3 regions of the Paenibacillus sp. FSL H7-0735 genome follow, and region 2 is predicted to be linked to each of the others. Evidence: predicted binding sites of a transcription regulator. Region 2 holds the regulator's gene; each other region holds the start of a gene.

Region 1 (7,786 bases), 280 kb from region 2:
AGAATAAACCAACCGTTGTTCTTAACGGATATCCAGAATCGTTCATCTCCTAATGCTTTCTCATAATTACTTAATCCGGCTGATTTAACCGTCTCCGATACACCGTTCCAACTGGTAAAACTGTAATAAATAGAACTGAAAATGGGGTAAATGAAAAACATCGTGAACAATATCAATGCTGGAAGAACGAAAAGGAAAAATACCACTGGATTTCTTAATGCTTTATTCATGACTACCTCCGGTTGCTTTGACATCTGGCGAATAGTGAATGCTTCAGATCAAGTGCAAACACATATTTTCTTTGATTTTAAAAATGTACCCTGGATTTAGCACCAGGGTACATTCAGTTTGCAGCTATTTATTCAACTGCTGCGTTTGCTTCTTCTTGTACCTTTTGCAAAGCTTCGCCCATTTTCTCAGGAGTCGTCTGATCGCCAATCAGTTTTTGAATTTGAATGTTACTGATTTCTGTAGTTACATCAGCTTGAACAAGAGAGTCAAATGCTGGGAACGAAGATTGTGAGTTGTTAAGTACACCTACGATTTCGCTCATCAGATCATCAGTAATATTCTCATTCAATACGTTTTGGTCAATCTTCATTGCTGGCAATACACCATCTTCAACAAGTCCACGCAATTGCATTTCTTCATTAAATAAGTTTTTAATAAAAGATTTCACAGCAGCCAATTGATGTGGATCTTTCTCAGCAGATGCAGAGAAACCATAACCATTGTTCACATCGCGCATCAATGCAGTTTGGTCGCCCGCTCCGCCTTCAACTGCTGGGATATTGAAGAAGCCAACTTTACCGATCAAACCTTCGCCAGATTGGCCAGTTTTAAATACGGAGGATTTCCAAGTACCATCATACAGCAGGATCGCTTCACCACTAGTAAATTGTGTTGTGTATTCAGCATATTCAAAGCCAAGTTCGCCTTTTTTGAAGTAGCCTTTATCAACCCATTCTTTGTATTTCGCAAATCCTTTTACTACATTTGGATCAGACCATTTAGCTTCGCCTGTTGCAAATTTAGCAGTTACATCTGGACCTGCATAACGTGACCACAAGTGGTTAGCTAACATAAGTGGTACCCAACCAGCTTTGGATGCACCAGCCAAAGGTACTTTTCCATCAGCCTTGATATCAGCCAATTGTTGTTCCAATTCGGCAAACGTTGTTGGAGCCTTCCAGCCCTTGCTTGTATAGTATTCTTTGTTATAGAAGAAGCCTTCTCCAGAACCACCGATAGGCAATCCATAGATTTTTCCTTCATAAGTGAAAGGATCAAGATTTGAGAATTTATCCTTAATTCCAAGTTCCTCAAGAATTGGAGTCAGGTCAAGTAATTTACCTTCTTTAGCATAGATCTTGGAGTCAGGACTACCGAACAGATCGAAGATTTCCGGTGGATTACCCGCAGCCATTTCACCACGCAATTTTTCTTTACGGTTTACATCTGAATCTACCCCATCGAGTTTAAAGGTCAGACCCGGTACATCCTCTTGTACCTTGTTAACTACTTCTTCGAGAATAGCCAGACGTTTCTGCTTGTCTGCACCGATTTGAGTGTGACGAATCGTCATTTCAAATGGCTCGTTATTTACCGGTTCTTCTGTTGCAGGAGCATTTGTAGCGGCTGAATTAGTCGCGGTAGCGTTTCCATCTCCTTTGTTAGAAGACTCATTGTTGTTGCCTCCGCAACCAGTCAGTAAAGCTGATGATACGAAAATCAGGGACAATAGCAAAGTCATACTTTTTTTCATTTCTTGTGACCCTCCCTATATATTGATGTGCTTTACACTTCTTATTATAGAAAACAGACTTCATTATCGTAAGGTTAAGATTCATCCACTATAGGGATAAAAATCTCTAATGTAAGCGGAATCAACTACATTATAAGTTATATTACATAACACAAAAAATGTTAAATCGCTTAATTTATTTGTTTTTCTCATCACAAAACTTTGTTTTCACTCTAGAAACAATTAATAAAACATCCAAATAGTCACATTACCTGACATATTCATTTATTATCCATCCCATTAACCACGTGTAACTATAGCATGTCTTTATTAGGAATAGTATAAAACTACCCCCTCAGAGGAGCTTTATCCCCTCCCTTTTTACTTCCTCATAACAAAAAACCGCACCTTCAGTGATCAACCACTGAGGGTACGGTCTCTCTTAAAAATATATATCTATTATACCAATGCCGTTTGCTTACGACCTTCTTCTACCAAGCGATATGCCCGTTGCACTTCTTCTTCTGTTGGAGAAGGTACTCCATCCAGTTCATAAGCTTTGCCGAGCATTTCCCATTTATAGATACCCATCTGATGATAAGGTAAGATTTCGAATTTCTCGACGCCATTTAAGGTTCCAATATAACGACCTAAGTTAATGAGATCCTCTTCACGATCATGAATACCAGGTACATATACATGTCGGATCCACATCTTACGATTATGGTCTGAGAGCCAGCGTGCAAGCTTCAAAGTTCGATCATTGGATTTACCGGTTAACTTGATATGCGCTTCTTCATCAATATGCTTCAGATCAAGCATAACCAAATCTGTAACGTCCAATAAGTCATTAATCTTGTCACCTTCGTTGTAGCCATTACTATCTAATGTGGTATGCAGATTCCAACGTTTTTTCACTTCCGTGAATAACTGCTTTACAAATTGCGCCTGCAAGGTTGGTTCTCCACCGGATACAGTTAACCCTCCACCGGATGAACGATAGTAGTTTATATATGGCTCGATCTCCGAAAGCACTTCTTCTAGAGTCATTTCTTTACCTTCATCTAAAGCCCAAGTATCAGGGTTATGGCAATACTGACATTTCAGCAAGCAGCCTTGCATAAACAAGACAAATCGAATACCAGGTCCATCAACGGTTCCAAAGGTTTCCAAAGAGTGTATGCGACCTTTAATCATAGGATGTCATCCTTTCGCCACGACAGACTAACAGTCCCTCTTTCAACGATGAAGCTTCCTGTCTTTGAGACTGTCATATCCCTAAATCGCGGCTATAAAATTTAAAATTTTAACAATTCTCAAACAAGATATTACCGCCCTTGAGACAAGGGCGGTATCTTCCTTGCAATTATTTCAATGTAGTACTAATTCAAAGATCTTCATGACAGGAACAAATTACATCGAACCGTGGAATGTACGGTTGATTACGTCCATTTGTTGTTCGCGAGTCAGCTTGATGAAGTTAACTGCATAGCCGGATACACGAATAGTCAATTGTGGATAGTTCTCTGGGTGCTCCATAGCGTCCATCAGCTGTTCACGGTTAAATACGTTAACATTCAAATGCTGAGCGTTGTTATGGAAGTATCCATCCATCATGTGTACCAGGTTAGACTTACGGGAATCCTCGTCTTTACCAAGTGCCTTAGGTACGATGGAGAACGTGTTAGAGATACCATCTTGTGCATCGGAGTAAGGCAGTTTAGCTACAGAGTTCAGGGAAGCCAAGGCGCCTTTCTTGTCACGTCCGTGCATTGGGTTAGCACCCGGTGCGAAAGGTTCACCTTTCTTACGTCCGTCAGGTGTAGTACCTGTCTTCTTACCGTACACTACATTCGAAGTAATGGTCAGTACCGATTGAGTTGGCACAGAATCACGATATGTTTTGTTTTTACGGATCATAGTCATGAAGGTTTCAACCAATTCTACTGCGATGCTGTCTACAGCATCGTCATTGTTACCGTAGCAAGGGAATTCGCCTTCGGTTTCGAAGTCGATCGCAATACCTTGTTCGTTACGAATAGGTTTTACTTTGGCGTATTTAATTGCGCTTAGTGAGTCAGCTGCAACGGACAGCCCAGCAATACCACAAGCCATCGTACGCAGAATGTCACGGTCATGCAGCGCCATTTCGATACGTTCGTAAGAATATTTGTCATGCATATAGTGAATGATGTTCAAAGTGTTAACATAAGTTTTAGCCAACCACTCCATCATCGGTTTGAAACGTTTCATTACTTCGTCATAATCCAGATATTCAGAAGTGATCGCTGGGAATTCCGGTCCAACTTGTGCTCCGGATTTTTCGTCTATACCACCATTGATAGCATACAGCAATGCTTTTGCCAGGTTGGCACGAGCGCCGAAGAACTGCATTTGTTTACCGATACGCATTGGAGATACGCAGCAAGCAATCGCATAATCTTCACCCCAGTATGGACGCATTACATCGTCATTTTCATACTGAATTGCACTAGTTTCGATGGAAACCTTAGCACAATATTTTTTGAAGGCTTCAGGCAATTTTTCGGACCATAGTACAGTTAAGTTTGGTTCCGGAGCTGGACCCAAGTTGTACAGGGTGTTCAAGAAACGGAAGCTGTTCTTGGTAACACGAGTTGTTCCGTCTTCAGCCATACCACCGATGGATTCAGTTACCCATGTTGGGTCGCCGGAGAACAGATCATTATAGTCAGGTGTACGCAAGAATTTCACGATACGCAGTTTCATTACGAAATGATCGACGATTTCTTGTACTTGTTCTTCAGTCAAAGTACCTTCAGCAATATCGCGCTCTGCATAAATGTCCAGGAAAGAGGACACACGGCCCAGGGACATCGCCGCACCATTTTGTTCTTTAACTGCTGCCAGATATCCGAAGTATACCCATTGAGTAGCTTCTTTGAAGTTGGTCGCTGGTCTGGAAATATCCATACCATGAGCGGCTGCCATTTCTTTCAATTCGCCAAGTGCACGAATTTGCTCGGACAGCTCTTCACGCAAACGAATGATATCTTCAGTCATGGAATCAACTTCAAGCTCAGTTTGTTGTTGTTTTTTGTCTTTAATGAGGAAATCAATACCGTACAGAGCAATGCGGCGGTAGTCGCCGATGATGCGTCCGCGGCCGTAAGCATCAGGAAGACCTGTAATTACGCCGGATTTACGCACAGCTCTCATGTCTGGTGTATATGCATCAAATACGCCTTGGTTATGCGTTTTGCGAATGTTCGTAAACATGTCAACGATGTTTTGTGGAAGCTCGAAGCCATAAGCTTTCGTAGCATCAACCATCATCTTGATCCCGCCAAATGGCTGGATGGAACGTTTGAAAGGAGCGTCAGTCTGTACGCCTACAATTTGTTCCTTGTCTTTGTCAATGTAGCCTGGAGCATGTGAAGTGATTGTGGAGACAGTATCTAGGGAAACATCCCATACGCCGCCTCTTTCTCTTTCTTCCTTGCTCAATTGGGAAATAATCTTCCATAGTTCAGTTGTGTTACTAGTAGGTCCTACGAGGAATTCTTCGTTTCCTTCATAAGGCTTAATGTTACTTGCGATAAAGTTGTTAACGTCAACTTTTCTGGACCATTTACCTTTTGTAAAACTTCTCCAACCGGATTTCACTTCTTGTACATCTTTTTCAATCACCGACATGCTAAATCCCTCCATCTATATTTATAATATTTGTAGAGATCGCGGGCTTGAAGGTTGATCCCGTGTCTCGTGATCCCAAGAAAGATATGGTTGTTCGAAAATTCACAATCATTGTTCCATGTATGGGACCGTTGTTTATATAAACATTTTAGTTTATTTTCTATAAATAGACTGTGACAAATATCACCTTTCCGGTGATATTTGTCACTTATATCTAGTCCACAACCATCCTATTATCTACTTAACCAAATATTAATTATCAAATCTTCCGTAGAAAGCATTACGGTACACATCTGCAAGTTCAGATACCAGTGGCAGCTTAGGATTGGCAGTTGTACATTGATCTTCAAATGCACGGTCAGCCAAGTAATCTACACGGGATTCAAAATCCTTAGGATCAAAGCCCAGTTGTTGGAAGGATTCTTCGATACCCAGTTTTTTGTTCATATCGCGAATAGCATTGATCAGGCTAGTTACACCTTCTTCAGTTGTGCGAGCTGGCAATCCCAGAATACGGGCGATTTCTGCATAACGCTCGTCAGCTACGAAGTGTGAATATTTAGGGAACGAAGCGAACTTCGTAGGTTTCTTAGCATTGTAACGAATAACGTGTGGCATAAGGATCGCATTAGTACGACCGTGAGCAGTGTGATATTGACCGCCCCATTTATGCGCCAAACTGTGGTTAATACCCAGGAAAGCATTAGCAAAGGCCATACCAGCAAGTGTTGATGCGTTATGCATTTTCTCACGGGCAACTCTGTCGCCTTCAAGCGCCGATTTTTCAAGGTATTGGAATACCAATTGGATTGCTTTAATTGCCAGACCATCAGTGTAGTCACTCGCCATAACAGATACATAAGCTTCGATGGCATGTGTCAATACGTCCATACCTGTATCAGCTACAGCAGTTTTTGGCAAGCTATATACGAACTCTGGATCAATGATAGCTACGTCTGGAGTTAGCTCGTAGTCAGCCAATGGATATTTAGTGTGTTGTTCAGTTGTTTTATCGGTAATAACTGCGAAAGATGTTACTTCCGAACCCGTACCCGAAGTAGTTGGAATCGCTACAAACTTAGCTTTATTTCCAAGTTTAGGGAATTTGTAAACCCGTTTACGGATATCCATGAATTTTTGTTTCAGACCGTTAAAGTCTGCGTCTGGATGTTCATAGAATAACCACATTCCTTTTGCAGCATCCATTGGGGAACCACCACCAAGTGCGATGATGCAGTCCGGTTGGAATCTGTTCATCATTGCTGTACCTTTTTCAACTGTAGTTGTCGATGGATCTGGTTCAACTTCCGAGAACACTTCTATCGCTACAGGAGTTTGGCGTTGACGCAGGTAATGTTCAACTCTCTCAACATATCCGAGCTTAACCATCATTGGGTCAGTGATAATTGCGACACGTGTGATATCAGGCATTTTGGTCAGGTACTGAGTAGCACCTTTTTCGAAATAGATCTTGTCAGGTACTTTAAACCATTGCATATTCACGGTACGACGATTCACCCTTTTCACGTTGATCAAATTAATTGCTGTAACGTTTTGCGACACGGAGTTACGACCATAAGATCCGCAGCCCAGCGTCAACGAAGGGATGTTAGTGTTATAGATATCGCCGATCGCACCATGAGTGGAAGGCGAGTTAACGAGAATACGTCCTGTTTGCAGACGGTTGGAGAACTTCATGATTACTTCTTCGTTGTTGGAGTGGATAGCCGAACTATGGCCCATACCACCAAATTCAACAACTTGTGCTGCGCGTTCGATACCTTGATCTGCGTTTTTAACTTTGTAGCAAGCAAGCACAGGACTCAATTTTTCAGCGGACAATGGATATTTAGTGCCTACACCTTCAAGTTCTGCTACCAGAATCTTAGTGCCGGCAGGAACTTGAATGCCGCACATTTCAGCAATTTTCACTGCGGATTGTCCAACGATTGCTGGGTTAACCGCACATTTATCAACGTTCATAGCGCCGCTAGTAAGTTTGGCAGCTTCTTCTTTGTTAACAAAGTAGCAGCCATTAGCGATCATTTTCTTTTTCACTTGATCAAAGATTGGTTCTTCGATAATAACAGCTTGCTCGGAAGCACAGATCATACCATTATCAAATGTTTTGGAAAGAATGATGTCCGTTACGGCTTGATCGATATCCGCGCTCTTTTCGATGAATGCAGGTACGTTACCAGGACCTACGCCAAGAGCTGGTTTACCACAGCTATAAGCTGCTTTTACCATTGCAGAACCGCCTGTTGCGAGAATAAGTGCAACGTCAGGGTTGTTCATCAAAGCGTTTGTTTTGTCCATCGTTGGCATTTCAATCCATTGGATACAATTCTCAGGTGCGCCAGCTTT
Region 2 (7,786 bases):
ATAATGTCGCTTTCGACTTCCATTTTTTACAAAATGCTTTAGATCGTTGTGGTTATTTGCCATTTCAAGGGCGGATTTTGGATACGATTGATTTTCTGAAAATTTGCTTTCCTTCGCTCACATCTTATCAGCTAGGCTCTGTCAGTGCTCATTTTGGAGTGACACATGATCGTCCGCATCAGGCAGATAGTGATGCACTTGCGACTGCTTTAGTGCTGTTGAAATGTCTGGAGGAGCTCTACGAGCTGCCGCTGCTTACGATCCAGAGACTCTGTGAGCTGTTTACCGAAGAGGATAGTGATCTGGGCTGGTACTTTGATGGTCTGCTGCGAGAGCGGGAAGCGGAGACGCTACAGCCCGAAGGTGATCTGACTTTCTATCGTCAATTAGCGCTTGCAGTAGGAGACTGGACGGAGTTAGCGCCACCTAGAGATGAGCATGCTGAGAATCCGCTAGCGAATTTATCTTTTACTGATTATATGGACGAAGTAACCAAACGACTTAAAGACACATTACCGCAGTATGAAAGCCGGGAAGCTCAGGATATTATGATCAATGAGGTGATGACGGCACTTGCCGAAGACAAACACCTACTGATCGAAGCGGGCACAGGAACCGGTAAATCGCTCGGTTATTTGTTGCCTGCCATTTATCAAAGCGTTCGCACCAATGAAAAAGTCATGGTCAGCACTCATACCATTAATCTGCAGGACCAATTGCGCGAGCGGGATATCCCTTTGTTAACGCAGGTAGTTCCTTTTCCGTTTAAAGCTGCTATTTTTAAGGGAAGAGGACATTATTTGTGTCTGCGTAAGTTTGAGCATAAAATTAATAAAAAGGACTTTATAAGCCCAAGGGAAGATGCGCTTACTGCAGCTCAGATGATCGTATGGCTCACTCAAAGTGAATCAGGGGATGATGAAGAGCTGAATTTAAGCGGCCGGGGCGGTGATTTCTGGGAGACGGTGGCAAGCGATACCGATTCCTGTCTGGGCCGTTCCTGTCCTTGGTTCCGCAAATGCTATTATCATAGGGCCAAGCATGAAGCTGGGATTGCTGACGTGGTCATTACGAACCACTCCAAGCTATTCGCAGATGTTAAAGCTGGGCACCAGCTGCTTCCAGCTTACGAGCATCTTGTAATTGATGAAGCACATCATTTAGAAGATGTGGCTGGTAAACATCTTGGCATGCATATGAAGCATTTCACTGTGGCACACACGTTATCGCGACTGTATAAAGATAGCCGAAACGGACAGCTTCCTGCTCTGCGCCAGATCTTACAGTCGTCAGGCAGTGAAGAGGCTTCAGAATGGAGCGGAGTCATCGATCGGATCTACCCGGATCTGCTTACTGTCAAAGAAACCTGGGATGCACTCAGCGACAAGCTGTTCAGCCTTTTGCCGGAACGCAGTGATGCGGCAGCAGGGGAAGCGGGACAACTGGTTATGCGTTTGCTTCCCGCCCGTAAGCCGAAGGATTGGGATGAATTAGTTGCGCTTGAGAACACTATGAATCTGACGTTAAGCGACATCATCCGTAAGGGTGATAAAATGCTTAATGAGATGCGTGACCAGGAAAGCCAATCCTCAGCAGACAGTCTTGTTACTGATATTAGCGGTTTATTTAAGGATTTGGCTTCCATACGTGAGCAAGTAAGATTCTTTATGGGGCTGAATGACGATAATGTAGTATATTGGCTGGAGGCAAATGGAAATTACCGCAGCAAATCACTGCAGATGTATGCCGTCCCTGTGGATGTTAGCAGCCAGCTTAAAGAGTTGTTCTTCGATAAGAAAAAAAGCATCGTGCTTACCTCGGCGACGCTGTCTGTAGATAAATCTTTTCAGTTTATGATTGATAATCTCGGACTTAACGAAGCTGCGGAAGAGGGACGTCTAATGACCTCACTCCTTCCATCTCCCTTTAAGTATCGCGAGCAGGCGCTGCTAGTTATACCGCGTGATTTTCCTAGTGTGAAGGGCAGTGTGGGCGATGCTCGATTTGTCGATACACTCGTACAGTCGTTAGCAGAAGCTGCCAAAACAACACGTGGGCGGATGCTGGTTCTGTTTACTTCTTATAAAATGCTGCGTCAGGTATATGATCCGCTTAAAGAGGCTTTGGCCTCACAAGAGATTACGGTGCTTGGTCAAGGCGTGGAAGGTGGCAGCCGGAGCAAGCTGATCCGCCGCTTTCAGGACAGTGCAGCATCCGTTCTGCTGGGGACGAGCAGCTTCTGGGAAGGTGTAGATATTCCAGGTGAAGCACTGACTTGCCTGGCCATCGTGAGACTTCCGTTTCAACCGCCGAATCACCCGTTGGCGGAAGCGAAGTCGGAGTTATTGCAGGCTCAGAAGAAGAATCCATTCATGAAATTGTCTGTTCCTCAAGCGGTTATTCGTTTTAAGCAGGGATTCGGAAGACTGGTTCGCACGGCGCAGGATCGCGGAATAGTTATTGTTTATGATACAAGGGTTATTGAATCTCATTACGGGAAGTATTTCCTTTATTCATTGCCTGGTCCCAAAATGGAGCATATGCTGACTGATCAAATGGTCCCCCGCATAGCGGAATGGCTAGAGGATGGCGGCGCTTCTTAAAATGCTCGTCTTCAGTTTAGCTCCTCCTTATCCTTAAGGGCGGTAAGTTACAGTACCGCCCTTAATAAGGAGAGGTATACGTTAGAATATGGATTTTCACAAGAACATTACTATTTTTAGGAGGAAAAATATGAAATCGGATAAAATATCAGAAGCCGTTGTTCGCAGACTACCTGTGTATTTGCGTTTTTTGAATGATCTCCAGAATCGCGAAATATTAACAGTTTCCTCTCAGGAACTTGGACAAAAGCTTGATCTTAATCCCGCACAGATTCGTAAGGATTTAGCGTATTTTGGTGACTTCGGCAGAAAAGGTATCGGCTATGATGTAACGTATCTTATTGAGAAAATCCGTCATATTCTGAAGCTGGATCAACAGCTTAATGTAGCTTTAGTAGGGGCAGGTAATCTCGGACATGCCTTGTCTAATTACAATGCATATCTCAAAGATACTATGAAAATCACGGCTATATTTGATTCGTACGCTCCTAAGGTTGGACGTAAGATCAACTCCCTTACTGTGCAACCGATGGATGAACTAGGCAGCACGATTCGTGAGCAAGGTATTCGCATTGCCATTATTACCGTACCTGATTCAGAAGCTCAAAATGTAGCAGATATTCTCATTTCTTCTGGGATTGAAGCAATTTTGAACTTTGCCCCTGTGATTCTGAAGACACCACCGAATATCCGGGTGCATGCAGCTGATTTTACAACTGATCTGCAAAGTCTTGCTTATTACTTGCGGGATGGAAAGGAAGAAAGCGAACATGAACAACAATAAAACGATAATTAAGGGCGGGTATTTTCTGACTCCGGGAACGGATGAGCCGGTTCTGAGTGGATATATGACTATTGAAGATGATTTAATCACTTACATAGGAAAAGAAGAGCCTCAGATGGAAGCTGGAGTGCAAGTGGTTGATGGCAGCCGTCTGCTGTTCATGCCTGGACTTGTAAACACACATGGTCATGCGGCGATGTCTTTGCTGCGTGGATATGGAGATGATTTAGCGCTACAAGTGTGGCTTCAGGAGAAGATGTGGCCGATGGAGGAAAAGTTCACCGGTGATGATGTATACTGGGGAACCTCCTTATCTGTATTGGAAATGCTGAAGGGTGGAACTACGACCTTCCTCGATATGTATGATCACATGGACCGAGTAGCTGAGGTAGCTGAGTTATCAGGTATCCGTTCCGTATTGATGCGTGGTGTGATCGGGTTATGTCCAGAGGATGTACAGAATCACAAGCTTGCGGAAGCGATTTCTTTTGCCCGTAACTGGCATGGAAAGGCTGACGGTAGAATTACTACTATGATCTCGCCGCACGCCCCTTATACTTGCCCTCCGGACTTCCTGGTTAAGTTCGTGCAGGCAGCGCATGATCTGGATTTACCGATGCATACGCATATGTCCGAAACGAAACGTGAAGTGGAACAAAATGTGGCGGATTACGGGTTGCGTCCTGTAGCTCACTTAGAGAAGCTTGGAATGTTCACACGTCCCTCGATAGTTGCACATGGTGTTCATTTAAATGATGAAGAGATTGAGATCTTGGCTCGCCATAATGTGGGTGTCTCTCATAATCCGGGCAGTAATTTGAAGCTGGCTAGCGGAGTGGCTCGGGTTACTGATCTTCTAAAAGCTGGTGTGAAGGTGTCTCTTGGCACGGATGGCGCGGCAAGCAACAATAACTTGGATATGTTTGAAGAGATGCGGCTTGCAGCTCTCATTCATAAGGGTGTCAGCGGTGATCCAACGGCTGTTCCAGCTCCAGAAGCTCTACGTATGGCTACAGAATATGGCGCCCAGTCCATCTTTTTAAATAATGTAGGTAGACTTGCTGTTGGGATGAAAGCTGATTTCATTGCAATTGATATAGATCAGCCGCATTTGCTGCCACACACAGATCTGTTGTCTCATGCAGTTTACTCTGCTAGCGCTAAGGATGTTGAGCATGTGTGGGTGAATGGTAAACAGGTCATCAAGCATGGACAATGCTTAACCCTGGATGAGGAAGCTATCCGGCGTAAAGCGCAAGAAGCCTTCGAAGGTTTATTGAAGCGTTAAGTCTGGAGAATAACGAATAAATAATAGGCTGCGACTTTTTGCTTTTAGCAAAAGTTGCGGCCTTTTGTACATTTTAAGGCTGGGAAAGCTAGAAAATTATGAAATTTTGGATAAACACGCGGGTGTGTTATATAATCAAAAAAGATATATTACTAGAAAGGGAGCTGTACCTTGAAGAAAAGGAAAAAATGGATCCTCCTGGGGTCAGTTCTGATTCTGCTCCTGGGGTTTGGACTTATCCAGTTCTATGCCTATATTATGAAAGATCAATGGAACGAGCGGGATATCGCCAAGGATGTTGCCAAAACCAGAGCGGGTCTAACAGAGGTAACCAAAGCACAAAAATCGGTTTGGGATGAAAATGCAGTGTACTGGGTTTTAACAGGAAAAAATGAAGCCGGGACTGCTCTTATGGTCTGGGTCCGCTTTACGGTAGATGGAAAATTTGCTGAAGGCGACGACGCAGTGTTTGCTGAGGAACTAAGTAAAGGAACCTCAGAAGCCCAAATACGCGGCATTATCAAAGCTGATCTTCCGGACATAACGATTGAACGCTTGCTGCCGGGAGTATATAACGGAGAGTATGCTTGGCAGCTTTTTTATAAACAGAGCGGTCGGTATTATTATCAATTTTATCGGTTTTCGGATGGGTCCCGAATGGGTGAAGGTTACAGTTTACCTAAAAGTTAAGCCGAACATAAGGAAATTAAGGGTGGCAATGTAAACAAGCGAACTTATTATAAGTTCGCTTGTTTACATTTATTTGATGTACAAAAGTGATATACTAAGTGATATACTGAATGGGTGGTTATCACCGAATATTCTCTTAAATTCACATACAAAAATAGGCCGATTGATTAAAAATCAAGGCCGATTTTGTCGAAAACGAGGAATATATTTGGTATTGATGGAAATATTTAAAAAATTAAATTTTAAATATATTCACATTTATTTTGAAATTAGTATATACACCTGTGATATACTACTACTTGTAATTAGAACAGCAATAAGAGACTTCAGTCTCTCTGATGAGCTCTCAAGTAGCTATAAATTATTATACTGAGCTTTATATTTTGTCATCTTTGAGAGGAGGACGTTTCTTGAAATTACGTCTTGTACCTGTGCTGATAACGTCTCTACTGTCGGCTACTCTATTGTTTGGTGGCTTCTTTTTGTATCGTCAGTTTGCAATGCAGGAACCACTTCAGAAGATTGTATCTCAATATGAGGGCGTCAATGATTCTCATATCAGTATTAACCGCAATGAGGTCACTTTGAAACTTGATCTCCAGCCAGGCACGAAATTACGTGAACTGGTTCAGTACGTCTCCAAAGAAGGAAAATCGATGATTGATGGACGTACACTGAAACTTGATGTAGAACAGAACTCCAGTGAACTGCTGGATGAATACTGGGATAAAGCGATGTTCTCTGTAGCTGAAGCCATGGAGAGCCGTAAATATACACTTATACCCACAGAACTTGATGGACTCAAAGCGCAATATCCGCAATATAAAAATGTGATAGCCTCAACAGAAATTGACGACAATAATGTCTATGTAAGCTTAAGTAATGGAAAAGAAAGCAAATTTATTATTTTGCCGCGCAAACCTGCGACATTGGGGGTATGGAATAATGCCTAAATACCTTAAAGAAATTCTAATCGGATTTGTTCCTGTCTTGTTTATTTTTATGGCTTTTCTAGGCATTAATATATTCCCGATCGTTATTGCTGCTGGGATGCTCACGGCTTTACTTATCATTGCTCATTTAAGAGGCGGACTTGCGGTGAATGCAGGTGCCGGGAAGAAACGCAAGAAGGATGGACCTTCAAAGCTTACTTTTGAAGAAATTGGCGGGCAAGACAATGCAAAGCAGGAGCTTCGTGAAGCGTTGGATTTTCTGATCCGGCATGAGGAAATCAGCAAATTCGGGATTCGGCCTTTGAAAGGGATTCTGCTTACAGGCCCTCCAGGAACAGGTAAGACCCTTATGGCTAGAGCAGCAGCACATTATACGAACTCTGTATTTGTGGCAGCATCAGGCAGTGAGTTTGTAGAAATGTACGTAGGTGTCGGTGCCGGCCGTATCCGCGATTTGTTTAAGGATGCCCGTACCCGCGCCCTTAAGGAAAACAAGCAAAGCGCTATTATTTTCATAGATGAAATTGACGTAATTGGCGGTAAGCGTGAAGGCGGACAGCAGCGAGAATATGATCAGACCTTGAATCAGCTGTTGACCGAGATGGACGGGATCTATAACAACGAAACGCCGCGCATTCTGCTGGTAGCAGCCACTAACCGTAAAGAAATGCTTGATTCAGCATTGCTGCGTCCTGGCCGGTTTGACCGTCATATTCAAGTGGACATGCCTGATAAAAAAGGCCGCAAATCGATTCTCGAATTGCATGCCAAAAATAAGCCACTTCATGCAAATGTGAACCTCGACAAAATTTCCGAAGAAGCCTATGGTTTTTCCGGTGCTCAGCTCGAAAGTGTTATGAATGAGGCAGCAATTTATATGATGCGTGAGGAATTAACAGAGGTTGAGCAGCGGCATCTGTCGATGGCGATTGACAAGGTTATGATGGGGGAAAAAACGGACAGAGAAACTAACCACGAAGAGAAAAAACGGGTGGCAATCCACGAATTGGGACATGCCATTATGGCAGAGCTGCTTCGTCCGGGAAGTGTTAGTCAGGTTACGCTGACTCCGCGGGGGCAAGCCCTTGGTTATGTACGTCACAATCCTCAGCAAGAGCAGTATTTGTACACCAAAGATTATCTCGAAGATCAGATTATGATCGCACTTGGTGGAGCGGCTGCAGAAGAAATGTATTATGGCGGACGAAGCACAGGTTCGCGTGGCGATTTTGATCAGGCCCTGAATATTGTCGAAACCATGATGAAATCCGGATTGACTTCGTTGGGTATCGCCAAGCTGGAAATGGTTACCACTGAAGAGCTTATGAAGGAAAACAGTAAAATATTGGATGAGTTGATGGTACGTACTCACGACCACCTTGAAAAGCAACGAAATGTATTTGATTACTCCCTTGACATTTTAATGAAGGAAGAAGTGCTCTCTGGAGAGCAATTTCGATGTCAATTT
Region 3 (7,786 bases), 190 kb from region 2:
CAGACGTTCGCTAGGACTGGAGAGCTCGGATGACGCAGAACGGGAGCTGGGTACTTGTGAGGTAATCCGTACGATTAATGCATTACAGAACTATGCAGATTTTATTCCACAATGTTTATTATGGTTGGGAGATTTAGATAACCGTCACTACCTTTGGTGAGGATCATTTAGCAGGCCAACCTGCCAGGGAGTTTTATCGGAAATTAGGATTTAGTCCTTTGCAGGAATATGTTCCCGATGGACCGGATGGGGGTTCACGCCAAAAGTTTAAACTGACTGTAAGTTAAAAAGGAGGACTTATGAAGAAGTTTATAGTTATATCTGGCGTCTCGCTATTTTTACTGGCGATTTCTTTTAACCCATTGTTCAACTATATACGTGAAAACAGGCAGGAAAGCAGATATGACTCCATGGGATGAAGAGGAGAAAGCCCCGCCTGGTGATATTGTCAAAGTTCAGTTCTTATTAAATGATCAAAAAATCTCCACCCCTGATGAAATATGGCTATCCAATCGGGACAGAGGCAGCAGATATTTTTCGTGGATAGATATTCTCACAGTAAAGGACCGAAAGACTGGTGAGGAACAAGTAAGTATAGTCCAAAGACTGACCGATGATAGTCAACCCATGGAAAACAGAAAATGGAAAATCATCACGATTGCACAAAACGGAGAAGTAGACGAAGAGGTTCTCAGCTATGCGCAAAGAAGCATCAATCATTTAGGTGTCAAGCTAATCGAGTTCTCCGGTACCTCCCTTATGGGTATGGGGTATTATTCAGATGTTACTAAGGCCTATCCTAGTATTTTCTTCCCACTCCTATTTCCGTTTCTTACTGGAATAGCGGGTCTCCTGTTATTGATTTTTCTGGTTGTTCTATTACTGTTTGAGCTTTATCTTAGACGCGTTATTAGAAAAAGAAGGCGATAAAGAACACAGGATACATTCTGAAATTACTTGTAGTTTCGAATTACCTTTAATTTAGTGATAGTTGATAAGGCAAACAGCAGCAGTAAGACTCCGATTGAACCCATGACAGGACCAGGGCTGAAGAGATCAGACAAGAACGAGACAGCAGTAAGACCAATGGATGGGGCTACACTCATGATAGAACCTAATACACCGAACACCCTACCCTGGATGTCTTCTGAAACTTCCAGCCTAAGGATTGTATTAATCAGCAACGTGGAGAATGAGAACATGAAGCCAATCACAAGAATGATAGGAATGGCAATCGCAGCGGAAGTGACGAATGATAACAGGAGGTACAGGGGACCGAGACATAGCAGTCCAGTCATAATAAGGAAACCTCTGTTTTTCAATTTGGAGCCAAGCAGCAAGATCAGTCCGGACCCGATCATATAACCAAGTGGAATACAGGCTTCAATAAGTCCAAACTGAAAGGGAGTGGAATCCCACACTTTGACGGCCATAACCTGCGTCAACATCAGGGAGGGGACAAAAAATAAGGTTAAGGTAGGAAGCATAATCATAACGGCGCGTGCGAAAGGATACCTCCAAATATAGCGAATTCCATCAACCAGATCCTGTGTGAATTTCCGTTCTTTCTTGGGTGCGTTATTTAATTGAGTTGGCAAAGGAAGGGAGCGAACTGCTAAAACGAGCAGAAAGGAGAGGAAAAATGTAACTCCATCAAATAAAATAGCGTCGGCTGCTCCAAAACTCGCTACGAAAATACCACCGGCTGAATAACCAATAGTCCGGCAGATGTTTTCAGACAAGTTCAACAATCCTACCGCTTTTTGTAGATGTTCTTTACCAACAACAGTAGTGATAGAAGCTTGGTATGCCGGGGACTGGAATAAAGCTGAAACGGTCGTAAGACCCGTCAGTATAGCGACTATAATGAACGATGTAGAGGGCAGGGAAATGGCTAAAGCAAGTGTCACTACGAGTCCGCAACTTATCAGATCGGTGATCAACATGAGGGTTCGACGATTGACCCTATCCGCAAAAGTTCCCCCTATCGATCCAAGTAAAGAACTGAGCACTAAATTGATTATCGTGATGATGGCAATCATTTTGGCGCTGCCGGTCGTTTGCAGTACCCATAAACTTAAAGCAATACTATGAAAAGTGTTACCGAATAAGGAAATGGAGTACGAACTGAGTAGCAGCAGGAATCTCCGATTTCCCCAAAGAGAGGGATGAGCTTGAACAGCAGGGGGAACTTGTTTCACTAATAAAGGACCAGACATAAGTTATGCTCCCTTCAACTTAAACGATTAAGTGAATAGCCAAAAAAATTATTCTACAAAATAACAATTATTTTCTTGTGCGGAGTAGTCAGAATGATGCAATAATTTGTCCATTAGTTCAAATGCAGTAGCCGCTTTATCCCCTGTGAAAATGAATTTATGAACGTCATCGCCTAATATTTCCGGACAATTGCAGGTGCAAAGAACAGAGAGTTGTTCGAACCTCCCGTTTTTTTCAACGTAACTTCCAATAAACTCATTAATGACAATGGCCTCTTTATAGCCCCCCTCCTGTAAGAATGTATTTAATTCCTCCAAATTGACAACGGTGAATATCGCTTCTTCAGGTAATGGAATACTGTCCTGAATAAAGCGGGTGAGGAAAGAGTTATTGAAGCTCTCCATAATTAAACATACCTGTGAAAGGTCCTGTGGTTTTACCTTTTGCAGAGCTGCTCGATAGTTGAAAAGGACCTGCTTAAAGAGTTTATCTTCAATCATGCTGTCGATCAGAATCAAAGGAATTCCTTCTACAAAATGCTTGGAGATCGAATAAAAGGCTTCCTCGCGCACATCGATCAGAAATACAGCCTCCAGCTTTCTTTCTACGATAATATCCAAAGAAGGCTGATCAACATCAAGTGAATATAGCAGCGTATGGTAACCAGCATTTGTTAACCGTTGTTCCAAGGCATGTATAAATGAGAACTGGGCATGGAGCTTCCAGTGTGGTGTATGGGCTGAGGTGTTAACAAGCACACCTACCAATCCTGTTTTCTGATTCGCAAGTGAACGTGCCGCCAGATTGGGTATGTAGTGTAGTTCCTCGGCAAGCTGAAGAATCTGCTGGCGCGTTTTCTCAGGAATGGTTTGGTTGCCGACACGATTCAGAACATAGCTCACTGTTGCGACGGAGACATTGGCACGAAGTGCGATGTCCTTCATGGTTGTCTTTTTCACCAGTAAATAGCTCCCTTATCCTTGTGATATTTTCTAAAGATTAACATTCTGATCCCAAAGCGTCAATGGGAAGTGAGTGTGCAGTTAGATGACCCTGCTAGGTTCTAGAAATGGAAGAATTACGGTGAAATTAATCTATCGGAATCAATAGATTCCATGTTATTCTAGTTAATAAAAATAATAGAAATAGGGGAAGTGTCGATGAAAAAATTGCTCCATGTTCTCTTTGTTTTAGTATTACTAATAGGTTTAAATGTAAGTGAAGGGAACACTGCATCTGCTGTACAGGCTAAACAGGTGTTGCGTATTGGTTTTGATTATATTCCTGTAGATCTAGATCCTGCCTCTTCCACAGATAGTAGTACGACTACGGTCATTAAAGGGATATTTGAGGGATTGGTGCGTTTAAATGATGCGGGAGAGGCGGTTCCCGGGATAGCCAAGTCGTGGACAGTCTCCAAGGATGGGAAAACATACACGTTCTCCTTGCGGCCGAGCGCAAAATGGAGTAATCAGCAGCAGGTTAAGGCTTCAGATTTTGAGTATGCATGGAAACAAGCGCTTGCACCTCAGTCTATGAATAGCTATGCATTCAAAATGTTCATAATTGCTAACGCAGAGAATTATCATAAAGGGAAGCTAAAGGAGTCTTCGAAAGTGGGTGTGAAAGCGTTAAATAACGATACACTCCAAGTGACTTTGAATGAAAAAACTTCACATTTCCCGCAGCTTCTCGCGGAAAGTATTTACATGCCAATTAATGCGCAAGTCGCGAAAGCAGATAAGAATTGGGCGTACAATATTAAAACTATGGTTACTAATGGCCCTTTTAAACTGCAACAGTGGGATGAAAATTCGATTCATCTAATTAAAAATCCAAACTATTATGCGGCGCAAGAAATTCGTTTCTCAGAGGTGCATCTACTTCAGCCTAAAGCTGGAACACCTTCGCCAACTATGGCCTACTTAAACAATGAAGTTGACTGGGTAGGGGCAAAAGATGAGCTGATAGATAAGGCTTCTTTAAATTCTGTATTCCCTCAGGAGTTATATGCATTGCCGTATGCTTCTACATATTATTATCAGTTCAATCTAAGCAAAGCACCTTTCAAAAATCTGAAGATACGTAAAGCATTAGCCATGGCAGCTAACCGAGAATCTATCGGCTATGGTACACCTGCTTACGGTTTTATTCCTCGGAGTATTCGTGGTTCCAAGTTGAATTTTAGATCAGAGATTATTGATACACGGTATTTCAAAGAGGATGTAATACAGGCTAAGAAATTACTTCAGGAAGGTTTGAAGGAAGAGGGCTTAACTCAGCTTCCTAGTTTTTCGATTATTATAAATGAAGGGCATGAAGAAATTGCAGAAGCCGTTATTAACAGCTGGAACAAAAATCTGGGCATTACAGTAGGTTTTGAGGTTCAACCCTGGGAAGATCTGCTTGATAATCGTCTTAAGCTGAATTATACAATGGCAAAAGCGGCATGGGCAGCCGACTATAACGATCCATCGACTTTTTTAGATTATTTCACATCTTGGAGCAGCGATAATGATTCGGGCTGGAGCAGTGCACTTTATGATAGTTATATTAAACAAGCTAGGCTTACATTAGACACTAGCGAACGAAACAAGCTTTATGCAAAAGCTGAAAAAATGCTCATTGACCAAATGGTCATCCTTCCGCTGTATTATTTTTATGCTGATGTTTTGCATAAACCTAACATTAAAAAAGTAAGTGTAGAGTATGATGGTTCCATATCTTTTTCAAGAGGGTATTTAATCTAAAAAATTATAGTAATAAAGACTATGAGGATACTTCCGCAGTTATTGGGAGTGTCCTTTTTGTATGGAATTAATCGCCTTTGTGAAACCGCTTCAGATAACGACACAATATTGTGAAATTTTTCACCTGTTTATTAAAAATTTTAATATATAATTAATTTATAATCAAAAACAAGGGGGATTTAAAATGAAGTTATTTAAAATGATGTTAGTAGCAGGCGTCTCGGTTGCAGTCTTGTCTGGTTGTGGTGCGAATAATAATAATGCGACTAATTCGGCGGCTACTACGGCTCCAGCTACAGAGCAAACGGATGCAGTTACTACAGCTTCAATCGTAAATCAAGCAGATGCGTTTACCAAGGCTGTAAGTAAAGATGGAAACTGGATTATTGCCATTCTAAATGATGTGACCATTGCCCAAGATGTTGTTGTTGAAGGCGAATTCCATGATAAAGGGGCCGCAGACGGCGACATCTACCGTAAGATTGCTCTTTATGCCCAAGACGCTGATCACAAAGTTACTGCCAATTACACACTCACTGTACCTAAGTTAACTGTACAAAGTGAAAATTTACGAGTTCAAGGCGGAACCATTAAAGGTGATGTTTATGTAGATGCGAACGGATTTAATCTGCATGAAACTTCGACTATTGATGGAAATCTTTACTTCGCAAACGAAGATGTGAAAGCAACTGCAGGGATTGAAGGTAAAGTGACTGGGGCAACTGAAGTTAAATAAGTTAGTGATGATTTCGATTAGGTAGAAGTAGATGGACTAAATAGATAGAATTATCCGGATAGGATAGGCAAAAGGAATCAGTATGAATGGGCTGACTCATAATGGACTACACCCCATCTAGTTACCATATGAGAGCCGACGGAAGCCTTGAAGTAACAAGTAATGGAGTATTGAAGCAGTGAATTATTGGAGTATGAAGTAATGGAGTATGAAACATTGAAGTGTACAGTAGATGGTTTTAACTGTATTTTGTACAACTAAAATGCTCAAAACGCCCGGCCAATGAAAATAGCTGTATTTTGTACATCTATTTTCCTGATTTAATACTCTATAGGCTATTTCTCTAGTTTTTAATTGTATAGAATACACTTAAAGTTAGAATTAGCCCTTGTGGATATCGAATAAGTGTATAGAATGCAGTTATCTTACAGATATATCAAGATAGTGCGCTACAACGGAGTGGTTATCCGAAAGCTACGAATGATTAAGCTTAGCTCATAACCTATCAAGCAAATCACAACAGACCCAAAACACCAGTCAGCGAACCTCCAATAACGGAGAATTGCTGCCTGGTTGTTTTTTTGTGGATGATGAATATATGAACTATTGTTGATTTTCTTCCTATTGACTTATAATATTACTACCACTACTAGGAGGAACACATATGTCTAAGGAGTATTCGCGCACATATATTGAGAGCGTAAAGCTTGAAATGTTAAATAGGTTGGGATTAAAGCAGGTGTTCTTCAAGGAGCAAATAGGGGACAGCCTAATTTTTGAAGCTGTGGGCTTTGATAAAGGGGCAAAACACCGTTTTTGCGTTAGACCAAAGACGAAAACGATTGATGAATTCATTTCAGGCAAATGGATGAAGGTACGCAGTTTTATAATCAAAAGTGTGGATATTTAATGTTGAACGCTAAAAAGGTAGCCCCGTTAATCGGAGTTACCTTTTTATTTTTTTAATACATAGTCATTGATAATGTGAAGTATCTCCATACAGATCGATGGTTGTATTGTTATCAGTTAGGGTTACTTTACATAATGCAGTAGAGAGAATATCCGGTAACTCCCCTATTTCCTGCAATGATTTATTAAGAAAATAAGCCATAATGACTTTTAAAGTCATCCGATGGGTGACGATGAGCACCTCTAGCCCTACGTTATCGTTTATGATGCGCTCCATTGTCGGCACTACTCTTTCTTCAAGCTGCTTATAAGTCTCACCTGAGGTTAGAGGAATATATAGATCGGGTCTGGTGAAAAAATGGGAATATTGTAAAGGGGATTCTAGTTGTATCTGATCCGTATTCATTCCTTCCCAGCTCCCCATGTTTATTTCCATTAAAGAAACTTGCTGTTGAATAGGTAAACTCCGCTTTCCCCGTAAAATCTGCGCAGTATGCAATGCTCTTGGACTAGTACTAGAATAAATTGCGCCTAAGTTTTCTACTTGCAAACGATCCCTTAACCATTCGGCCTGCTGTTCGCCCAAGGCTGTAAGCGCAGAATTTTGATGCCCTTGCATTCGTTTTTGTAAATTCCATTCTGTTTGCCCGTGGCGGGTTAAGTATAATACTGTCTTTGTCATTAACAAAACCTCCCTGATGAATAGTTGTAAGTATAAAAGAAATAAATATAAATAAACAATATATAATAGTTAACATCCATAATGTATAGTTATAGTAAAATGACTGAGGATAAGCGGCGAATACAGATATTATTTTATGAAGTGAGGAAGAGATCACGATGAACTATCATGTATTAAAATTGTTTTATTACGTTGCGATCACAGGTAGTGTGACCAAAGCCTCTGAACGTTTGCATATCAGTCAACCCGCTATATCAGCGCAAATCCGTAAGTATGAACGGGAGAATCATATTTTGTTATTTGAAATTAAAGGAAAGAGGATGGTGCTCACCCCTTTAGGAAAAAGGTTAATCGAACCTCTTGAGAAGTTTTTTGCCATGGGTGATCAAGTCCAGCAAATCATTGAAGACTATCACAAATTTCCTGAGGGGAATCTGCGGATTGCAGGTAATTATTTGGCAACAAGCATCCTCATTCCCCGGTGGGCGT

The links. Region 2 encodes Rex, which represses fermentation and respiration genes when NADH is low (regulators of the CRP and FNR family bind a similar motif). Its sites were predicted from a motif close to TTGTGAAATATTTCACAA; they were not measured.
Region 1: a site for Rex is predicted at 5,510-5,527, ahead of pflB (formate C-acetyltransferase). Genes of this name have one in related genera too.
Region 3: a site for Rex is predicted at 5,079-5,096, ahead of NSS82_RS21505 (polymer-forming cytoskeletal protein). Genes of this name have one in related genera too.

Annotation. Positions count from the first base shown of each region.
Region 1 covers NZ_JBBOZH010000001.1:5,187,159-5,194,944, forward strand. The annotation lists gene NSS82_RS23675 (carbohydrate ABC transporter permease) at 1-230, opposite strand, end outside; gene NSS82_RS23680 (extracellular solute-binding protein) at 359-1,765, opposite strand; gene pflA (pyruvate formate-lyase-activating protein) at 2,204-2,941, opposite strand; gene pflB (formate C-acetyltransferase) at 3,158-5,419, opposite strand; gene adhE (bifunctional acetaldehyde-CoA/alcohol dehydrogenase) at 5,672-7,786, opposite strand, start outside.
Region 2 covers NZ_JBBOZH010000001.1:4,909,468-4,917,253, reverse strand. The annotation lists gene dinG (ATP-dependent DNA helicase DinG) at 1-2,603, shown strand, start outside; gene NSS82_RS22350 (redox-sensing transcriptional repressor Rex) at 2,734-3,387, shown strand; gene NSS82_RS22345 (amidohydrolase) at 3,374-4,675, shown strand; gene NSS82_RS22340 (cell wall elongation regulator TseB-like domain-containing protein) at 4,934-5,365, shown strand; gene NSS82_RS22335 (hypothetical protein) at 5,776-6,318, shown strand; gene NSS82_RS22330 (AAA family ATPase) at 6,311-7,786, shown strand, end outside.
Region 3 covers NZ_JBBOZH010000001.1:4,718,584-4,726,369, reverse strand. The annotation lists gene NSS82_RS21530 (phosphotransferase) at 1-160, shown strand, start outside; gene NSS82_RS21525 (hypothetical protein) at 379-930, shown strand; gene NSS82_RS21520 (MFS transporter) at 954-2,219, opposite strand; gene NSS82_RS21515 (LacI family DNA-binding transcriptional regulator) at 2,268-3,179, opposite strand; gene NSS82_RS21510 (peptide ABC transporter substrate-binding protein) at 3,381-4,970, shown strand; gene NSS82_RS21505 (polymer-forming cytoskeletal protein) at 5,155-5,706, shown strand; gene NSS82_RS21500 (hypothetical protein) at 6,371-6,616, shown strand; gene NSS82_RS21495 (histidine phosphatase family protein) at 6,680-7,297, opposite strand; gene NSS82_RS21490 (LysR family transcriptional regulator) at 7,456-7,786, shown strand, end outside.